Regions from separate parts of the Kribbella sp. NPDC048837 genome, predicted to be linked through region 3. Evidence: riboswitches for the same ligand, from Rfam matches in the RefSeq annotation. Region 3 holds a riboswitch; each other region holds the start of a gene.
What was found. A riboswitch is a leader RNA that binds a small molecule or an ion and turns the genes downstream of it on or off. The one in region 3 is predicted to bind cobalamin.
Positions count from the first base shown of each region.

Region 1 (3,269 bases), on a different contig from region 3:
GAGTCCATTGCGGCGGCGAGCTCCACCGACCTGTCCAACGCACCCTCCAGCACCGGCATGGCCGTCGTACGGAACGAGCCGCGGGTGCGGCCGCGCAGACGGCGGGCGGCGCGAACCCGGCGCGCGTCCGTCACGAGCTGCGGTGCGAACGTCAGAGCGACCACACAGGCCACACCCATCTCGTAGAGGGCCCCGGGCAACGACTTGAGCAGCCGCCGGGGACTGGCCAGTGCGTTGGCCGCGCCGACGCAGCAGAGCATGACGGCCAACTGGCCACCGTCGTACAACGCGGTCAGGAGTGCCTCGAGAGTGACCTCGCCGCCGAGCTTGACGCCGTTCGCCCAGTCGGGCAAGGGGATCAGCGGCAGCGTGAACAACACCGTGTTGCCCTGCGAGCGGGTGGACAGCAGCGCCTGCAGCACCACCCGGACGCCGATGACCACCAGACCGAGCTTGAGGAACGCGGCGTAGCTGTGTGCCCAGGGAGCGTCGCTCCGGCGTGCGGCCACCACGAATCCGGTGACTGCGAGGATCAGCACGAGCAGCACCGGGTTCCGCGTCCGGCTGGCCGCGACGGCCATGCCGAGCGCCCACAGCCACCAGGCCCCCGGGTGGAGTGCCCGGGGGATCGTCAGGTGATCGACAGTACGCACTTACTTGGCTGTCCGCCGGCGGTTGAGAGCCAGACCGCCGCCGGCCAGGGCGACGACGACCACGGCGGCGATGATGATCCCGGTCCACGGCGCACCACCGTCATCGTCGGAGGACGATGCGGCCGGCGAGGTCGCGGCGGTCGAGCCGACGGCGGCACCGATCTGCAGCGTCACCGGGGTGTCGGTGGCCGGGACGTTGATGTTCTTCACCGCATCGCCGCAGCCCTTGGCCGGATAGCCCGCGATGCCGCAGGTCAGGCCCTTCTCGATCCGCACCGGCGCGACCGCGCCGAGGATCTTGGCGCCGTTCGCCTGGACGTCCGTGACCACGCAGGTGCCGGTGGCCTGCCCCGGAGTCTCACCACTGGCGGCGTCTTCCGGCGTACCGGGGTCGACGACCAGCGCCACCCGCTTCTTGCCGGTCTCGGCCGGCGTCTTGCCGCAGATCGCCTCGAAGTCGCCGGCGGCACGCGGCACGCGGGGCTTGGCGCCGCCGACGGCGAACCGCCAGCCCTCCACCGCCCCGTCGGCCGGGACGACGGCGTCCGCGCCCTTCGGCGAGAAGGCCCACTGGCCCGAGCTCCACTGGTAGTAGCCCCAGAAGCGATAGCCGTCCTCGGCCTGGGCGGTGGTGGCGACGGTCCCCGCCAGCAGGAAACCCGCCAGCGTGGCGAGGACCAGTCGTACGGTCCGGTGTGCAGTCATCTCATGTCCTCGATCGGGCCAGGTCGGAGCCATGGCCCGGTGGAGGAGGTCCCGCCTGCGCAGGCAGGGTAGGGGCTCCACCCGCGGACCACGGCGGGTAGTTGAGCCTGTCGCCTGCGGCACAGTGTTCCGGCTCGCCACACGAGGTGGCCTACGGTTGCGGGTCAGCGCCGGACTCGGACCGGCTTCCCTGTGCACGCAGGAGTGGTTCGACCGAAGCCTACTCTGCGGAGGAGAGACTCATCGGGCCGTAGACCTCGCGGCCGTCCTCCAGCAGGTACACCTGGCCGACACCGCGCTCGGCCAGGTCCCGCCAGCTCTCACCGAGCCAGCTCTCCGCGTCACCCTGCGCGGAGAACTCCGCCCCGCCGACCTCACCGGGGTCGACCAGGGCGCCGCTCGCGGTCTCGAACCGCCAGCTCCAGCTCATGAGCCAGGCCGGGTCTGCGGCGAGTTCTGCGCGGTCTTGGCCGGGTCGCGCTCGACGATCCCGCCGAGGACCTCGTCGATCCGCTTGAGCAGGCCCTCCTCGAGCTTCACGCCGGAGGCCTTCACGTTCTCCACGACCTGCTCGGGGCGGGACGCGCCGATGATGGCCGAGGAGACGTTCGGGTTCTGCAGCACCCAGGCGATGGCGAGCTGGGACAGCGCCAGGCCGGCCTCGTCGGCGAGCGGCTTCAGCTCCTGCACCCGGCCCAGCACGTCGTCGTTCAGGAACCGCTTGATCATGTTCGCGCCGTTGGCGTCGGTGGCCCGGGAGCCCTCCGGCGGCTGCTGACCGGGCAGGTACTTACCGGTGAGCACGCCCTGCGCGATCGGGGAGAACACCACCTGGCCGATACCGAGCTCCTCCGAGGCCGGCACCACCTCGGCCTCGATCACCCGCCAGAGCATGCTGTACTGCGGCTGGTTCGAGACGAACGGGATGCGCAGCTCCCGGGCCAGCCGGTGGCCCTCCTGCAGCTGCTCCGCGGTCCACTCGGACACGCCGATGTAGAGCGCCTTGCCGGAGCGGACGACGTCGGCGAAGGCCTCCATCGTCTCCTCCAGCGGCGTCTCGGTGTCGAACCGGTGCGCCTGGTAGAGGTCGACGTAGTCGGTCTTGAGCCGCTTCAGCGAGCCGTTGATCGACTCGTGGATGTGCTTGCGGGACAGGCCGACGTCGTTCGGTCCGCCCGGACCGGTGGGCCAGTAGACCTTGGTGAAGATCTCCAGCGACTCGCGGCGCTCGCCCTCCAGCGCCTCGCCGAGCACCGACTCGGCCTTGGTGTTGGCGTACACGTCGGCGGTGTCGAAGGTGGTGATGCCGGCCTCGAGCGCCGCGCGGACGCACGCCTTGGCCTGATCGTTCTCCACCTGGGACCCGTGCGTGAGCCAGTTCCCGTACGAGATCTCGCTGACCTTCAGACCACTGTTGCCGAGATAGCGGAAGTCCATACCCCTGACCCTACCGGCCCGGTCAGCTCGGCTTCTCGCCGCGCTTCACCATCGGCTTCGGGAGCCGCCAGCGGCGCATCTGCATGGTCCGGCGGACCGCGTAGAACCCGAGGCCCTTGGTCGACTCCTTCGGGAACTTCACCGTCACCGCCCGCCGCAGCCCGGCCGAGAGCAGGAACCAGTCCGCCGCGATCAGCAGGATCATCACCAGGAAGAGCAGGTTGACCACGCCGGCCAGCCACGGGAACTGCGCCGAGAACACCACGCCGACCAGCGACACCACCAGCAGCACCGGCAGCGCGAACTCCATCACCGAGTAGCGGGCGTCGACGTAGTCGCGGGCGAACCGCCGGACCGGGCCCTTGTCGGCGGCCGGCAGGTACCGGTCGTCGCCGGTGCGCATGGCGTCCTGCATCTTGGCCCGCTCGGTCCGGACCTTCTCCCGCCGGTACGCCGAGGCCTCCTTGCGGTTGC
Region 1 is NZ_JBVJHF010000008.1:140,748-144,016, reverse strand. Features, by position in the region: gene ACZ6O0_RS32995 (energy-coupling factor transporter transmembrane component T) at 1-653, opposite strand, end outside; gene ACZ6O0_RS32990 (SCO2322 family protein) at 654-1,358, opposite strand; cobalamin riboswitch at 1,460-1,591, opposite strand; gene ACZ6O0_RS32985 (hypothetical protein) at 1,579-1,788, opposite strand; gene ACZ6O0_RS32980 (aldo/keto reductase family protein) at 1,785-2,795, opposite strand; gene ACZ6O0_RS32975 (DUF3043 domain-containing protein) at 2,818-3,269, opposite strand, start outside.
Region 1: linked by a shared signal. The riboswitch ahead of ACZ6O0_RS32990 (SCO2322 family protein) and the one ahead of cobN (cobaltochelatase subunit CobN) in region 3 are both predicted to bind cobalamin.

Region 2 (3,269 bases), on a different contig from region 3:
AAGTACTGGACCATGTCGTTGCGCTCGGGCTCACCATGCACGAGTACGTCGAGACCGAGCTCCTCCTGCAGGCCGATCACCCGCGCGATTTCGGCCCGCATCCGCTCGTCGTACGTCGCGGCGTCGATCCGCGCGGTCCGGAGGTCGGCGCGGGCCTGGCGGATGTCCGCGGTCTGCGGGAAGGAGCCGATCGTGGTGGTCGCGAGTGCGGGCAGTCCGATCGATTCCTGTGCGATACGGCGTTCGTCGTACGGCGGCCGCTGTCGATCCGCGGGACGAATCGAGGCGGCCCGGTCGCGGACGGCCTGCTCGCGGACCAGGTTGGATTCCTCGACCGGTCCGCCGGGTGTGTTGCCGAGGTCGACCAGGACCCCCTCGTCGAGGGCTCGGCCGAGTACGACGACCTCGTCGACCTTCTGTCGCGCGAACGCGAGTCGCTCGCGGACGCGTGGATCCAGCTCGTCCTCCGCGTCCACGTCGTACGGCACGTGCAGCAGCGAGCAGGAGGTGGAGACGGCCAGCTGACCGACCGATCCGAGCAGCTTCGCGCAGGTGGAGAGCGCGTCGCCCAGGGGAGTGCGCCAGATGTTGCGGCCGTCGACCACTCCGGCGACCAGCGTCTTGCGGCGGAGGCTCGGGAGTACGGCGAGTTGGTCGACGAGGCCCGGAGCGGACAGGAGTTCGACCGCGAGACCGTCGACGGCGGTCGACGTCAGCACGGGCAACGCCGGGCCAGGGTCACCGAAGTACGTCGCGACGAGCAGGCGTGGGCGGTCCGTGAGTGAAGCCAGGCGGTCGTAGGCGCGGCGCAGTGCGTCGAGCTCGGCCGGGGTGCGGTCCTGGACCAATGCGGGCTCGTCCAGCTGCACCCACTCCGCTCCGGCGGACTCGAGTTGGCTGAGCAGGTCGGCGTACGCGTCGAGTAAGCGGTCGAGCAGGCTGAGCGGTTCGAAACCCGGTGTGACCGACTTCGACAGCAGCAGGAACGTGAGTGGTCCGATCAGGACCGGGCGGGTGTCGACGCCGAGCTCGCGTGCGGCCGCCAGGTCCTCGAGGGGCTTGGCCGGATCGAGCTCGAAGGTGGTGTTCTCGCTGAGCTCGGGGACGAGGTAGTGGTAGTTGGTGTCGAACCACTTGGTCAGTTCGAGTGGTGCGACGTCGTCCCGGCCGCGGGCCATCGCGAAGTACGTGTCGAGGGTGGAGCGGCCTTGGAAGCGGTCGGGGACGACGCCGAACAGTTGCACGTGGTCGAGCATCTGGTCGTAGTACGAGAACGTGTTGCCGGGGAGTACGTCGAGGCCGCGGGCGGTCAGGTCGCGCCAGGTGTCGGCGCGCAGCCGATGGGCGGTCGCCTCCAGTTCGGTGGCGTCGATGGCGCCGGACCAGTACTTCTCGACGGCCTTCTTGAGTTCGCGGGCCGGGCCGATCCGTGGGTAGCCCAGGACCGTCTTGATGGTGTTCACGTCTCTCTCCTCGCGAGCGTGCCGATGGTTCGGCGGATCGCGGAGAGACCGTGCCGGTGGCGGTCGGTGCGGTACAGCCGACGAGCCATGGCTCCGGGCCGGGTCCTCCCACGAGACCGCCGTTCCCGCGCGCACCGGTTGGTGCGCGCACCGGCGGCAGGTCTTCGGACTCACGGGCGGACCGGTCGCTGACCGGTGGACCTACTGGCCGTCGCTTCCCGGACGCTGGGGCGTCCAGTGCTCGTGACGGCGGTCGTTCCCGTTCACCGCTGCGGGGCAGTCCCGGATTCCCACCGGGTTCCCTCTTGCCTCGCCCGATCACAGATCTCATGACCGCGCGAACCGTCGGCGTCTCCGAGCGTACGCGCGTCCGCCGCGTCTCGCCGTGTCCCGCCGTACACCGAGACGAACACCACTACCGGACTCTCCGCGCGATCCCCGGATCCGGCGTCCCGCCCCGCAGGAGCTCCGCCAGCATTTCGATCCCGTCGAGAAGCCGGGGCCCCGGCCGCGCGAAGTACCCATTCGCATCCGCCGCCCACACCGCAACCCCCGCCGGGAGCACACCCAACAGTTCCTCCGCCAGCCGAGCAGCACCATCCAGCCCAAACCCACACGGCGCGACAACCACGATCTCGGGTCGCTTGGCGCCGACCACGTCCCAGGTGATCTCCGCCGAACGCTGACCCGCGGACCCCAGCACGCTGATCCCACCCGCCAACTCCACCATCTCCGGCAACCAATGCCCCGGCGCGTACGGCGGATCCGTCCACTCCAGCAACGCAACCTGCGCCGGCTCGCCCTGTGCCTGAGCGCTCCTTCCTAGATGACCGGCTACCTCCCGGAGCCGGTGGCGGAGGTCGTCCACCAACGGTGCCGGGTCTCGGTCGATTGCTTTGCCGATGGTTTCGATGGAGGTGAGGACCTCTTCGAGGGTGTGGGGGTCGGTGGTGACCACCTCGGCTCGGCAGCCCAGGTAATCGAGGGCTTCGGCGACGTTCGTCACGTCGATCGCGCAGACCTTGCAGAGGTCCTGAGTGATGACGACATCGGGATCGAGTTCGCGGAGCGCGCCGGCGTCGAGGTGGTAGAGGTCCTCGCCGGCCGCGACCCGCTGCCGCACGAACGCGTCGATCTCACCCGGCGTCAGTCCCTCGGGGAGTGCGGTCGTCGACACGATCCGCCGGGTCCGCGCGACGGCCGGGTAGTCACACTCGAAGGTCACGCCGACCACGTCCGCACCGGCGCCCAAGGCGAAACAGATCTCCGTCGCCGACGGCAGCAACGAGACGATCCGCACGCCCGAAGCCTACCCGCGAGCCGCGCTCGGCGGGTGATCCGCACGGCCCGGAACGGTCCCGCGGGCTCGCCCGCAAACCCGCCCGGCGAACCCGGGTGACCTTGACGAAAAGCCGGTTTCAGGTCGCCGCGAGGTTTCGTCGGTGAAGGGGTGGATTGTCTTGCGTTGTCAATGGGGGAAGGGTTTTCCGGCCTTCGACCTGTGGGCAGGGTCACGTCGGCATCGTGAGACCAGTGTTCAACTGGACTGGTTTTCTGGCTTACTCTGAAAACACGCCCCCGCCACCGGAGTCGATGGGCCAGCGGACCACCACACCGCGACTCACCAGCACCGCCCGAACCAAGGGAGTGACAGTGCCGAAACTCGTCTACGACTTCGCCGAAGGCAACAAGGACATGAAGCAGCTGCTCGGCGGCAAGGGGGCGAACCTGGCCGAGATGACCAACCTCGGCCTGCCGGTGCCACCCGGTTTCACGATCACCGCCGACGCCTGCCGCGCGTACCTG
Region 2 is NZ_JBVJHF010000008.1:426,292-429,560, reverse strand. Features, by position in the region: gene metE (5-methyltetrahydropteroyltriglutamate--homocysteine S-methyltransferase) at 1-1,463, opposite strand, end outside; cobalamin riboswitch at 1,602-1,825, opposite strand; gene ACZ6O0_RS34290 (TroA family protein) at 1,879-2,763, opposite strand; gene ppdK (pyruvate, phosphate dikinase) at 3,117-3,269, shown strand, end outside.
Region 2: linked by a shared signal. The riboswitch ahead of metE (5-methyltetrahydropteroyltriglutamate--homocysteine S-methyltransferase) and the one ahead of cobN (cobaltochelatase subunit CobN) in region 3 are both predicted to bind cobalamin.

Region 3 (3,269 bases):
CCGACCGCGGCATCGAACGCCTCACCTTCGCGTGGGCCGGCGAGACCGAGCCCGGGGTCGGCCACCGCCACTACTACTCGATCGCCGGCCCCAGCTTCCTGGCCGAATACGACAACACCCAGGACGACGCCAACCACATCCACTCCGTCTGGCGAGACCTCCGCAACGACTGGGGCACCGACCTCCTAGCAGCTCACTACGCCATGCACAGCTGAACACTCATCTGTGCACCGGCCTGAACTCGTGGGTGATCGTCCACGTCGCGGTGCGGTGGCCGAGGCGGTTGGCGTCGGTCATCGCCTTCCGGAAGTGGAAGCCGAGCCAGATCCTGGCATTCATCGTCTCGGCATCGAGGACCGCGGCGCTGTCGTAGTGCCGGGTCGTCATGGTCACCGAGGAGGAGATGTCCAGGTCGATGGACCGCGCACCGAACAGATAGCTGAACACTCCGGTTGCCGCGCCGGTGCCGGATGCGTGCCCGCTGACGTAATCCGGATAGGGCGGGGTCTGGAGCAATGACATCCAGGTGGCGTCGGGTGTGGTCGCCCGGTTCCCGTCGGTGTCGGCCAGCCGGATCGCCGTGATCGGTCGCCAGTAGGCGTAGTCGTACTTGGACCGCCAGCACGCGATCAGCGCATCGGCGATGCTCGTGCTGAGCAGGGCGAACGCCCGGGCGCTGTCGACGAGGTTCATCCCGCGCGCGGCGACCTGCCCACGAAGTGCCGTCTGGTACTGCAGGACGGCGTTGGCGTTCCAGAACAGTGCGGTCTCGGTCTGCCACGCGGTCCGGGTGGATCCGACCAGCGCACCCTTGGCCTTCACCTCGGCGAAGTCCCGAGCATAGGCCTTCGACGTGATCGGGTAGGGGCCGGACAGCCGGAACTGCGTCGGCGATCGGAGTGCCAGCGGTACGACGAATCCGAGCCAAGGCGCGAGCATCGGCGCCAAGGCATCAGGTGTCGGGCGCCAGACTCCCGGGGCGGGCGTCACCGTCAGCTGGATGTTCGCGCCTCGGCCGTCGTCGGCCCGCGCTCGGATCAGCTTCTCCGCTGCGTGCCGGCCGACCTCGGTGCCCCGGACCTTGGCGCGGCTGTCGGGGATGGCGGCGAGCGACGCGGCATAGTCGGTGGCGAGGTTCGCGGCCGAGGCCGGGAAGTAGTACCGCAGGACGTCGTACGCCGCCGTCGCGGCCGCCGCGTCCGAGGAGGCCGGGCCGCGGACCTTCGGTTGCTTCAGGTACGGCTCGTAGCGGCCCTCGATGGCGACCACCGCGTCGTACACGGCCAGCGACACGAAGCCGAAGTACAGACTCCCGACCGGGACCGAGGTCGCGTTCTCGGTGTAGATCGTCCGGCCGGCGATGGTGTTCCACTGGGTGATCACTGCCGGGTTCGAGTGGTTGCCGCCGGCCTGACTCGGCACGGCGGTGAGGGCGGGAGCAGCCAGACCGGCCGTCAGGACGACGACCAGAAATCTCCAGAACTTCAAGCGCATGATTGCCTCCTTCAGGTGACGCCGGGCTGAACGGCTTGCGCTGAAGAAGACGTTGTCGTGCGACGCCGGGGGGCGTCCGCAGTACAAACCCTTGGCATTCCGGCCTACACCTGTTGTCCGCTCGGGTCAACGGCGAAGCCTGCGCCCGGTGGCCGGAGTGGTCGTCGGCTAGAGTCGGCTCGTCATCGACGGCATCAGCAGGAACCCGGTGTGAGTCCGGGGCGGTCCCGCCACTGTGAGCCCCTTGTCGAGGGGGAGTCAGGAACTGCCGCCGTCGTACCTCCGAACGGGGCGTGGACACCCCGAGGAAGGACCGGGCGCGCGTGCCTGCCAACCTGCTGCTGCTCTCCACCGCCGATACCGATCTGCTCGCCGCTGCCGAGGCGGAGGCCGGCTGGACGGTCGCCAACCCGGCCCGGCTGGAGCTCGACCAACTGGCTCCGCTGCTCGACGCCGCCGAGGTCGTCGTGGTCCGCCTGCTCGGCGGCCGGCGGGCCTGGGAGGAGGGGCTCGGCGCGGTGATCGCGTCCGGCAAGCCGGCCGTGGTGGTCAGCGGTGAGGCCGCGCCGGACGCCGAGCTGATGTCGCTGTCGACCGTCCCCGCGGGTGCCGTGACCGAGGCGCTGGCCTACCTCCGCGAAGGCGGCTCCGGGAACCTGCGCAACCTGGCCGGCTTCCTGCGCGACACGCTGCTCCTGACCGGTGACGAGTTCGATCCGCCGCGCGCCCTTCCGGCGTACGGCGTGCGCGGGGAGTACGTCGAGGACGACCGGCCCGTGGTCGGGATCGTCTACTACCGCGCGCACGAGATCTCCGGCAACACCGCCTTCGTCGACGCGCTCGCCGCCGCGGTCTCGGCGGCGGGTGCGCAGCCGCTGCCCGTGTACTGCGGGACCCTGCGCGGACTCGATCCGACGTCGACCGAGAACGCCGGACTGTTCGAGCTCCTGCGCAAGTGCGATGTCCTCGTCACGACGCTGCTCGCCGCCGGGGGATCGGTCGCGGCCAATGCGAGTGCCGGCGGCTCCGACGACGCGTGGGACGCCGGTGCGCTCGCCTCCCTCGACATCCCGCTGATCCAAGGCCTCGCCCTGACCTCGACCCGCGAGCAGTGGCTGGCCAGTGACGCCGCGGTCAGCCCGCTGGACGCGGCGACCCAGGTCGCGATCCCGGAGTTCGACGGGCGCCTGATCACGATCCCGTTCTCGTTCAAGTCGTACGACGCCGACGGCCTGGCCCGGTACGCGCCGGATCCGGAGCGGTGTGCCCGGCTGGCCGGGATCGCGGTCGCGCACGCCCGCCTGCGCCACGTGCCCGCTCGGGACAAGCGGCTCGCGCTGGTGTTGTCGTCGTACCCGACCAAGCACGCGCGGATCGGGAACGCGGTCGGTCTGGACACACCGGCGTCGGCGGTCGTGCTGCTCGGGCAGCTGGAGCAGGCCGGGTACGACCTCGGTGGGCTCGACCTCAGCGAGCTCCAGGGCGCGGAAGGCGCCGACGGGCTGATCCACCGGCTGATCGCGGCCGGTGGTCACGACGTCGACTGGCTGACCGACGAGCAGCTGGCGTCGGCGGTCGCCAAGATCCCGCTGCAGGTCTACGCGGAGTGGTTCGGGCGTACGCCGGAATCGTTGCGCGAGGCAATGACCGGGGCCTGGGGCGCGGCGCCCGGTCAGCTGTACGTCGACACGTCCGGTGACGAGCCCGCGATCGCGCTGGCGGCGCTGCGGTTCGGGAACGTCGTACTGATGATCCAGCCACCGCGTGGTTTCGGC
Region 3 is NZ_JBVJHF010000003.1:546,918-550,186, reverse strand. Features, by position in the region: gene ACZ6O0_RS18235 (DUF3500 domain-containing protein) at 1-215, shown strand, start outside; gene ACZ6O0_RS18230 (vanadium-dependent haloperoxidase) at 220-1,494, opposite strand; cobalamin riboswitch at 1,653-1,781, shown strand; gene cobN (cobaltochelatase subunit CobN) at 1,818-3,269, shown strand, end outside.